2 regions of the Agrobacterium sp. genome follow, and region 1 is predicted to be linked to the other one. Evidence: riboswitches for the same ligand, from Rfam matches in the RefSeq annotation. Region 1 holds a riboswitch; the other holds the start of a gene.
What was found. Region 1 has a riboswitch for S-adenosylmethionine ahead of AC5I5B_RS13550 (O-succinylhomoserine sulfhydrylase). Riboswitches for the same ligand answer to the same signal wherever they lie in the genome.

Region 1 (5,365 bases):
GACGATCGCCCCCAGAACCTGCGCCACGATATAAGGCACGAGGCTTGCCGCCGGGAATTTACCGGCAACCGTGAGGCCAACTGAAACAGCCGGATTGAAGTGACCGCCTGAAATGCCGCCAACCGCGTAGGCCATGGTCAGAACCGTCAGACCAAAAGCGAAAGCGACACCAAGGAAGCCGATGCCGAGTTCGGGAAAGGCGGCGGCAAAAACCGCGCTGCCGCATCCTCCGAATACGAGCCAAAAGGTTCCCAGAAATTCCGAAAGAAGTTTGCGACTCATAACACTTTCCCTATGTTACGACTGCATCAACTATTACGTGCAATTTAATCGTAGTCAAGCTAAATTGTGTACTACTCCCAAAAGCCGGCTCCACGACGATCCGGCCAAGACCGTATCCCACCATTTCAGGCTGTTCCGCGGAAAATAGTGGCTTCAGCCCACCTCTTCCGGCAGCCCCGGAAGAGAGCCCGGCTCTATCTCATTCGTGAGCCAGACACCATTTTTGGCCTGAAAGAAACGATGGCCTCCCTGATGCAGCGCCAGGGCGGAGATCGTCAGAATAACAGGTTTTCCGTGCCTTTCTCCAACTCTTCTCGCTGTTTCTTTATCAGCGGAGAGATGGACATATTGCCGGTTCTGCGGGAGCAATCCCTTTTCCCTGATGCTGCCGAGAAAACGGGTGGCTGTGCCGTGATAGAGCAAAACGGGTGGCTTTACAGGCTCGAGACCGAGATCCACCACCACCGAATGGCCCTGATTGGCCCGGATGAATTGCCCATCGGCAGAAATGGCGAACCGCTTCTTGTCGCTGGTATCGACAATCTCAAGCAGCAACTCATGCGTAAGGGGAATATCGGCTCTTGCTATCAACTCGTCGATATTGGCCCACCCTTCCGCGTCGAGTTCGATACTGATCGCATCCGGTTTGTGACGAAGGACATAGCTTAGAAATTTACTGATCTCGCTGAGGGACTGCGCCATCGGGATGCTGCTTTCTCTTATGACCTTTAATATTCCGGCACATGGATCGCGGCATCGCTGGAGCGGGTGAAGGGAATCGAACCCTCGTATTCAGCTTGGGAAGCTGCTGCTCTACCATTGAGCTACACCCGCGCGCGCATAAGACATCGGATAGTTCGCAGCGGGTGTCAAGCACCCGCCGGGTTCGTTATTCCGCGCGAAAATGCTTGGAGAGCTTCAGTCCCTGCGCCTGATAGTTGGAGCCGAGGCCGCTGCCATAGAGGCCTTCCGGTTTTTCCAGCATATGCTCGTAAACAAGCCGGCCAACGATCTGCCCGTGTTCCAGAATGAAGGGCACTTCGTGGCTGCGCACTTCGAGCACGGCGCGGCTGCCCGTGCCGCCGGCCTCGGCATGGCCGAAGCCCGGATCGAAGAAGCCGGCGTAATGCACACGGAACTCGCCCACCAACGGGTCGAAGGGCGTCATTTCAGCCGCGTAAAGCGGCGGAACGTGGACAGCTTCGCGTGAGACGAGAATATAGAATTCATCCGGGTCGAGGATCAATTCGGCGCGGCCGCGTGCGTAGAGCGGTTCCCAGAAATCGAGAACGTCGTGCTGGGCCTTCTTGTCGACATCCACCACCGCCGTGTGATGTTTGCCGCGATAACCGATCAGCCCGTTTTCACCGAAACCCTTGAGGTCGATCGAAAGCGCGATGCCGCCGCCGGTCACGTTGGGCGTGTCGCTTGCGACCAGCATTTCCGTCTCGTGCAGCTTCAGCAGTTCACTTTCGTTGAGCAGCGAATGGCCAATGCGGAAGCGGATCTGCGACAGGCGTGAGCCCCGGCGCACCACGATGGGGAATGTGCGCGGGCTGATTTCCAGATAAAGCGGGCCGGCATAACCGGCCGGTATCTTGTCGAATTCCTGCGCATTATCGGTCATCACGCGGGTGAAGATATCGAGACGGCCGGTCGAGCTTTTCGGATTGGCCGAGGCAGACATGTCCGCCGGCAACGCAAGGCTTTCCATCAAGGGAACGATATAAACGCAACCGGTTTCCAGCACCGCGCCCTGGGTGAGGTCGATCTCGTGCAGACTGAGACGATTGAGCTTGTCGAGGACGTGGGTTCCGGGGCCGGGCATGAAACTGGCGCGCACGCGATAGGCCTTCGAGCCGAGCCTGAGATCAAGGCTGGCGGGCTGCACCTGATCAGCATCGAGATCGGCCTCGCTCTTCAGCTTGCCGCCTGCAAACAGCGCCTTGATCGCGCCATCCGCCAAAATGCCCGTGGTTCTCGTCATGGTCATCATTCCTTTTTACGGCGACAAAACCAAAAGGAAAGCATTGACGCAAGCCGGTAACGGCAGTATGGCAAGCTTATCCCGTGGTGATTTGGCCGGTCGGCTTGCAGCCACGTTAAACAAGTGGCTAAAAAGACCGGGTGCTAGGAACCGGTCTGCTTTTGCGGCCGGTTTTTTTGTTTTGAAGGTGATCACATGAGCAATAAATGGCGCCCGGCAACCCAGCTCGTTCACGGCGGTACGCTACGCTCCCCTTACGGTGAAACGTCGGAAGCGATCTATCTGACCCAGGGTTTCGTATACGAAAACTCCGAAGCAGCCGAAGCGCGCTTCAAGGGTGAAACGGACGGGTTCATCTACGCCCGTTATGCGAGCCCTACCAACGACATGTTCGAAAAGCGCATGTGCCTGCTGGAAGGCGCTGAAGACGCCCGCGCACTTGCGTCGGGCATGGCCGCCGTCACCGCCGCCATCATGTGCCAGCTGCGCGCCGGCGACCATATCGTTGCTGCCCGCGCCCTTTTCGGCTCCTGCCGCTGGGTGGTCGAAACGCTCGCGCCGAAATACGGCATCGAATGCACGCTGATCGACGGTCGCGATCTCGGCAATTGGGAAAAGGCGATCCAGCCCAACACCAAACTGTTCTTCCTCGAAAGCCCGACCAATCCGACGCTCGAAGTGGTGGATATTGCCGGCGTGGCAAAGCTCGCCAACCAGATCGGCGCCAAGGTGGTGGTCGACAACGTCTTTGCGACGCCGCTTTTCCAGAAGCCGCTCGAACTCGGCGCCCATATCGTTGTTTATTCGGCCACCAAACATATTGACGGTCAGGGCCGCTGCCTCGGTGGCGTGATCCTTTCCGACAAGAAGTGGATCGAAGAAGAGCTGCAGGATTATTTCCGCCATACCGGCCCGGCCATGTCGCCGTTCAATGCCTGGACGCTACTGAAAGGCATCGAGACCCTGCCGCTGCGTGTGAAACAGCAGACGGCCAATGCCGGCAAAATCGCCGATTTTCTCGCCGATAACGGCAAGGTCGCCAAGGTCATCTATCCCGGCCGCGCCGACCATCCGCAGGCCGACATCATCGCACGGCAGATGTCCGGCGGTTCGACGCTGGTGGCCTTCGAACTGAAGGGTGGCAAGGAAGCGGCCTTCAAGCTGCAGAACGCGTTGGAAATCGTGAAGATTTCCAACAATCTCGGCGACGCCAAGAGCCTTATCACCCATCCCGGCACGACGACGCACAAGAACCTCTCCGACGAGGCGCGTGCTGAACTCGGTATTTCCGGCGGCACCCTGCGCCTTTCCTGCGGCATCGAGGATACCGACGATCTGCTGGAAGATCTGGCGAAGGGTCTGGCGGCCGTTTCGGCCTGAAAATTCAATCAGCAAATCGCCATGGCCTGACCGCGTGTCGGGCCATGGTTCGCCGGTGCGGTCCGAAAAGACCCTATCAGGCAACCAATATTTACCTTTCCCGTTATCCCTAACGGTGGAAAGCAGCGCAACAGGAGATGCCCCCTGCCCGTCAAGTCATTCATTTTCTTGACGATAGCCAGAACCTATAGTGTAGGATGTGGCGGCAGGCATAATATCGAGGTGTGGCGCGTATGTATCGTGCTCTGACAAGGGATATCGAGGTAACGGTCGACCCGTATTATCTCGAGGAACAATCCGACCCGGATGACGATCGTTACGTCTGGGGCTACAAAGTCGTGATCGCGAACAACTCCGATATTCCGGTTACCCTCGTCAATCGCTATTGGCACATCACCGATCAGAACGGACAGGTCGATGAGGTCTATGGGCCTGGCGTCGTGGGTGAGAAGCCACATCTTAAACCCGGCGACAGCTACGAATATTCCTCCGGTTGCCCGCTGGACACACCTTCGGGCCTGATGTTCGGCCACTATGAAATGGAAACGGAAAATGGCGAGGTGTTCAACGTCACCATACCCGCCTTTTCGCTGGATTCACCGGGCCTGATGCGGGTTCTGAACTAACCACTCGCCCGGCAATGAAAAAGCCGCACCCTTTGTGGGGCACGGCTCTCTATTCAGGCATTTTCAAATTCGCTGACATCGTAGCGATAGGTGGTGGAGCAGAACTCGCAGGTCACGGCAATGGCGCCGTCTTCCTCGCTCGCCTTGATCTCTTCGGCGGTGAAGCCTGACAGCACACCCTTGATCTTGTCCCGCGAGCAGCTGCAACGGTCGAAAACCGCCTGCGCATCATAGATGCGCACGCCGCTCTCATGGAAAAGCCTGAAGAGCAGGCGTTCCACCGGCACCTGCGGATCGGTCAGCTCGTCGGTATCCACCGTGTTCAACAGCGTGACGGCTTCCATCCAGGCATCATCCTCCTGCACCTCGTGACCGCTTTCATCGCCGTCGCCGCCATGCAGGTCGCGCATGCGCAGCCGCTCGGGCGCCTGCGGCAGGAACTGCGCGATAACGCCGCCCGCACGCCAGCCATGACGCGGCTTGCCTTCGCCATCACGGTCGAAGAACTCGGCAACGCCCAGCCGCACGCGGGTGGGCAGCTGTTCCGACTGACGGAAATAAACCCCGGCAATGTCTTCCAGCGATGAGCCATCGAGCGGCACGATGCCCTGATAAGGCTGCATGCCCACGCCCTGATCGATCGTGAAGGCCAGAATGCCGGTGCCGAGCAATTGCTCCGGCGAGGTTGCGCCTTCCGCGATCGCCGCCGCCAGCCGCTCCTCGTCGAAACGGGCGTAAGCGCGCATGCTTTCAGGCGCGGTAAAATCCGCGACCAGCAGGTCAACCGGGCCGTCGCCCTTGGTCTGGAGGGTCAGCTTGCCGGAAAACTTGAGCGACGTGCCGATCAGCGCCGTCAGAACAGTCGCTTCCGCCAGCAGGCGGGCGACCGCGGCAGGATAATCGTGCCGCTCGAGAATGGCATTCAGCAGCGGCCCAACCTGTACGGCGCGGCCGCGCACATCCAGACCTTCGACCTGAAAGGGCACAACCTTGTCGTCGCCAGCAAAATCGAGATCGTCCAGTTCAACCGTTACATCTGCCATGTCATACTCCTTGGCGCAGCCGTGGCGCCGCTACCGTCCAAAAGTCC
Region 2 (5,365 bases), on a different contig from region 1:
GCCGCCGTTCAGCACGCCATGGCGCATGGCGTCGAGCAGGTTTTGTGGGCGCGTGATCTCGTCTGCGCGTGCTTCGCCGGAAAGCAGGCGGCCAAGCAGGGCTTCGGTTTTAGCCGCGTTTTCGCGCAGCTTCGTTTCGAAATTTGTCATCGCAGCGTCCATGCCGCGCTCTTTGGCATGCCGCGCGAATGCAGGCAAACCTTTTCGTGATTCCAGAGGCGCAACTATTTGACCGGACTCGCCTTGAAGGCGGCAATGGACTATGAAAGGCTTCAATTGGTGCGGGGCTTTGACGAATATTGAGCAGTACGCCTGAAAGCGACGCAGATTACGCCGTGCTGGCGGAAGACCGGAGCAGTCCGAAGGTGGATTTTCGCACGTTGGCAAAGCGCATCATCATGACCTTGCTGGCTTTGCTGATCCTGCCCTATCTGCTGATCCCGGTCTATGCACTGCCGTTTTTCCGGCCGGTCTCGACGCTGATGCTCGCCGATCTGGTGACCTTTCAGGGTTATGACAGACGCTGGGTGCCGCTCGAGGATATTTCCCCGCGCCTTGTTCAATCGGTGATGATGTCCGAGGACGGGCAATTCTGTTTCCATGGCGGCGTGGACTGGAACCAGATGCAGTCCGTGGTCAGCAATGCGCTCGACGGGGCCTCCACCCGTGGCGCGAGCACCATTCCGATGCAGACGGCCAAGAACCTGTTCCTCTGGAACGGCCGCTCTTTCCTGCGCAAGGGGCTGGAATTGCCGCTGGCGATCGCCGCCGATTTCGTCTGGTCCAAAAAACGGATGATGGAGATTTATCTCAACGTTGCCGAATGGGGACCTGGCATCTACGGCATTGAGGCCGCAGCACAGCACCATTTCAAGGTGCCGGCCGCAAAGCTCAGTTCCCGCCAGGCGGCGCTGCTGGCTGTTTCACTACCTAATCCCATCGACCGCGTCGCCAGCAAGCCGGGACGCGGATTGCAACGGCTTGCCGGCCTTATCGAGCGTCGCGCCCGCGCCTCCGGCGGCTATGTCGGCTGCGTGCTGGACTGACCCTAGCGCGCTGGTTCAGCCTTTCTTGAAAATATAGTCGGTTTCCTGACGCAGCGTTTCGCCCGGCCGCAGGATTGCATGCGGAAAATCCGGGTGATTGACGGCGTCTGGCCAAATCTGCGTTTCCAGGCAGAAACCCGCAAAGGGGCCGTAGTGACGGCCATCGAGGCCGGGAACCGGGACGTCCAGTTTAAAGGCCGAATAAAGCTGTACACCGGGTTCGGTGGTGTGAACCTCAAGAGCGATATCGGAGGCCGGCGAATAGGCGCGGGCGACCTTGCGCTTGGCGCGACGTTCGGGCGAAAGGCAGAAATTATGGTCGTAGAGGACCTGCTCGCCATTCTCCTTGCGCCGCATCGGTGTTGTCTGGCGAAGGTCGAACACGGTTCCTTCGACGGAGCGGATTTCGCCCGTCGGTATCTGCTTGTCGTTGGTGGGCAGGTAGAAGTCAGCAGCGATGCTGATCTCATGCCCAAGTGCGGTATCTGCCCCATCGAGATTGAAATAGGAATGCTGGCAGACATTGGCGATGGTCGGCTTGTCGGTCACCGTTTCATAGACCACCGAAAGCACACCGCCGTCGAGGATCGTATAGGTGGCCGTGACCGTGCAATTGCCCGGATAACCGGCGCGGCCATCGGGATCGATTATCTGCAGAATCGCATGGCTTTCGCCATGTTCCATCAGCATCCAGTTGCGTTTGCCCATGCCGTCGCTGCCGCCATGCAGATGGGTTACGCCCTTTTCGTTCAGTTCCAGCTGGTATTCGTGCCCGTCGATCGAGAACCGGCCGTCACCGATACGGTTGGCGTTGCGGCCGGGGGTGGCGCCGAAATAGGAGGAATATTTGTAATCCTCGAACTTGTCGAAGCCGAGCACGAGCGGCGGCTGGTGGCCCTCAAGACGCAGATCCTGAATGACGGCACCCCAGGTGATGACCTTGGCCGTCAGCCCGCCTTTCGAGATGGTGACGCGTTCGACTTTTTCGCCGGTCGCCGTGAAACCGAAATTCTCCCGTGCCGCCGCGTCGCCCATAACATCATTCTCCCGGTTGCCATGAATTGCCGGCGGACGTTGCGTCATTTTCCGGCAATTCGCAATCCCGCAATTCAAAGCATGTCTCCCAAAAGTGTCCTGCGGTTTTGGGACAAAGACATGCTTAAAACAAAGAAGAAAGCGCGTCGCATGCGTTTGACCAAACGCGACGCGCTTTAAGCGGCCAGTTGCCCGATGGCTTCTAGATCATAGGGCGTCGTCTGGTATATCTCGTTGATCCAGTTGCCGAAAAACAGATGGGCATGGCTGCGCCAGCGGTTGAGCGGGGCAAGTTCCGGGTCGTTGTGCGGAAAATAGTCATGCGGCAGCTTGATGGGCACGCCGGCATTCGCGTCCCGGAAATACTCATCCGAAAGCGACGTCGAATCATATTCGACATGGTTGAACATATAGAGCCGGTTGCCCTCCTTCTCATGCACCAGACAAACGCCCATTTCCTCTGACTCCATCAGGATTTCGAGTCTCGGATGTTTTTCGATATCGGCGCGGCGTACTTCAGTCCAGCGCGAGACAGGAACCTGGAAATCATCCGAAAAGCCGTTCAGGTAGATCGACGAGGGGCAAAGATTGCGGTGACGATAGACCCCGAAAGCCTTTTCCTTCAGTTCGTGCTTCGGCACGCCATGGAAATGATAGATGGCGGCCATCGCCCCCCAGCAGACATTCAGCGTCGAATGGACATTGGTCTGCGTCCATTCGAAAATCTTCTGCATTTCGTTCCAGTAGGTCACGTCTTCATAGGCCAGCGTCTCCACGGGGGCGCCGGTAATGATGAAACCATCAAACTTGCGGTGGCGCACTTCCTCCCACGTCTCGTAGAAGGACAGGAGATGCTCTTCCGGCGTGTTCTTGGCGCGATGGCCGCCGATCCGCACCAGCGACAGTTCCACCTGCAGCGGCGAAGCGCCGACGAGGCGTGCCATCTGGATTTCCGTCTTGATCTTGTTCGGCATGAGGTTGAGAAGCCCGATCTGGAGCGGGCGGATATCCTGCCGGATAGCAGCCGTTTCGGTCATGACCCGCACGCCCTCGTGAACGAGGGTCTCAAAAGCGGGAAGCGTATCGGGAATCTTGATCGGCATGTCGAACTCTCTTTTCCGGATCACGTAAAGAACGTTGCGAAAACAAAAAAACCGGCAGCGAAATCGCGACCGGTCCCAGGAAATTGCCTTTTTCCTCGACCCTTTAGCGACTTCTTTAAAGTGGCTGCAAGCCGGTCGGCAAATCACCACTGAGGCGTTTCATAATCCCGAAGCCGGCGAAAATCAATATAGGCTGATTTCATCGGGGTTTCGGCTTTCCATTTTTGGCCGAGGTGCGGTAAGGCAGGGCATGGATAAAGAGCGTTTCACCATTCTGCTTGGCGGCGATGTCACGGTGACCGATCGTCTGAAAGAGGCGGTCGCGGATAGCCGTGTGATTGCGGCCGATGGCGGCATGCGCCATGCCCGGCCGCTTGGCCTTGCGCCGGAGCTGTGGGTCGGGGATTTCGATTCCGCCAGCAAAGAGTTGCTGGACGCCTGGCCAGATGTGGCGCGGCAGCCGTACCCGGCCGCAAAGGCGGTGACGGATGGCGAGATCGCGGTATCGGAAGCTCTCTCCCGTGGAGCGCATTCGCTGGTGCTTGTCGGTGCGCTTGGAGGCGAGAGAAGCGACCATGCGCTGCAGCACCTTCTTTACGCGGTGGCGCTGGCCGAACGTGGTATCGACGTTACGCTGACGTCAGGTGAAGAAGAGGCCCGGCCGCTGCTTCCCGGTTTGCTGGATGTCGATCTGCCGCCCGCTTCGCTGTTTTCTGTTGCCGGATTTACCGCCCTTGCGGGGCTTGATATCGGCAATGTGCGTTATCCGCTGAAGGATTTCGCGCTTGCTTTCGGCTCCTCCCGCACTATTTCCAATGTCGCGAATGGCGGCCCCGTGCATTTCTCGCTGAAAAGCGGAAAAGCCATCGTGCTCGCCCGCCCTTATGATCTGACCGGAGCCTGACACCTTGGCACCCCCAATTTTGAAACTCGATGACATCAAGCTGACCTTCGGCGTGACCCCGCTGCTCGATGGCGCCAATCTCCAGGTAGAGCCGGGCGATCGCATCTGCCTTGTCGGGCGCAACGGTTCGGGCAAGTCGACGCTGATGAAGATCGCTGCGGGTCTCGTTGAAGCGCAGTCGGGTGAGGTTTTCCGGCATCCGTCCGCGACCATCCGTTATCTGGAACAGGCGCCGGATTTCAACGGTTACGACACCGTGCAGGCCTATGCCGAGGCTGGGCTCGGACCCGGCGACGATCCCTATCGCGTCACCTATCTTCTTGAACATCTCGGCCTCACGGGGCAGGAACATCCGGCAAGCCTTTCCGGCGGTGAGGCGCGACGTGCGGCCCTTGCCCGCGTGATGGCGCCGGAACCTGATATCCTGATGCTCGACGAACCCACCAACCATCTGGATCTGCCGACCATCGAATGGCTTGAGAGCGATTTGCAGCAGACGCGCAGCGCGCTGGTGCTGATTTCGCACGACCGCCGTTTTCTCGAAAAAGTCTCGACTTCGACCGTCTGGCTCGATCGTGGCCAGTCCCGCCGTCTTAATCGCGGCTTTGCCCATTTCGAGGAATGGCGCGACAAGGTGCTGGAAGAGGAAGAGCTGGAGCAGCACAAGCTCGGCAAGGCCATCGAACGCGAAGAACACTGGATGCGTTATGGCGTGACCGCGAGGCGCAAGCGTAACATGCGCCGCGTCGGTGAGCTTCAGGCCATGCGCGCGGAATATCGTGGCCACAAGGGGCCGCAGGGCACGGTGCAGGCGACCGTCACCGAAGGGCGCGAATCCGGCAAACTGGTCATCGAGGCCGAGGCCATCACCAAGGCTTACGGCGAGCGCGTGATCGTCGCGCCGTTTTCGCTGCGTGTCCATCGCGGGGATTGTATCGGTTTCGTCGGCCCCAATGGCGCCGGTAAAACCACGCTTCTGAAGATGCTCACCGGCCAGCTTGAGCCCGATAGCGGTATGGTGAAGCTCGGCACCAATCTGGAGATCGCGACGCTCGACCAGAAGCGTGAGGATCTCAATCCCAACGATACGCTCGCGCATTATCTGACCGATGGTCGCGGCGAAAACCTGCTGGTCAACGGCGAATTGAAGCATGTGACGGGCTATATGAAGGATTTCCTGTTCCAGCCGGAACAGGCCCGTACGCCGATCCGCAACCTTTCCGGCGGCGAGCGCGCGCGCCTTATTCTGGCACGCATCCTGGCGCGGCCGACCAATC

Region 2: linked by a shared signal. The riboswitch ahead of metA (homoserine O-acetyltransferase MetA) and the one ahead of AC5I5B_RS13550 (O-succinylhomoserine sulfhydrylase) in region 1 are both predicted to bind S-adenosylmethionine.

Annotation. Positions count from the first base shown of each region.
Region 1 is NZ_JCABZP010000014.1:373,913-379,277, reverse strand. It holds gene aqpZ (aquaporin Z) at 1-282, opposite strand, end outside; gene AC5I5B_RS13565 (RNA 2'-phosphotransferase) at 436-984, opposite strand; tRNA gene AC5I5B_RS13560 (tRNA-Gly) at 1,043-1,116, opposite strand; gene AC5I5B_RS13555 (2'-deoxycytidine 5'-triphosphate deaminase) at 1,172-2,269, opposite strand; SAM riboswitch at 2,343-2,421, shown strand; gene AC5I5B_RS13550 (O-succinylhomoserine sulfhydrylase) at 2,465-3,649, shown strand; gene apaG (Co2+/Mg2+ efflux facilitator ApaG/CorD) at 3,883-4,275, shown strand; gene AC5I5B_RS13540 (Hsp33 family molecular chaperone) at 4,329-5,318, opposite strand.
Region 2 is NZ_JCABZP010000016.1:192,228-197,592, forward strand. It holds gene AC5I5B_RS20205 (polyprenyl synthetase family protein) at 1-162, opposite strand, end outside; gene mtgA (monofunctional biosynthetic peptidoglycan transglycosylase) at 300-1,046, shown strand; gene AC5I5B_RS20215 (aldose epimerase family protein) at 1,062-2,081, opposite strand; gene metA (homoserine O-acetyltransferase MetA) at 2,258-3,184, opposite strand; SAM riboswitch at 3,268-3,344, opposite strand; gene AC5I5B_RS20225 (thiamine diphosphokinase) at 3,435-4,088, shown strand; gene AC5I5B_RS20230 (ABC-F family ATP-binding cassette domain-containing protein) at 4,093-5,365, shown strand, end outside.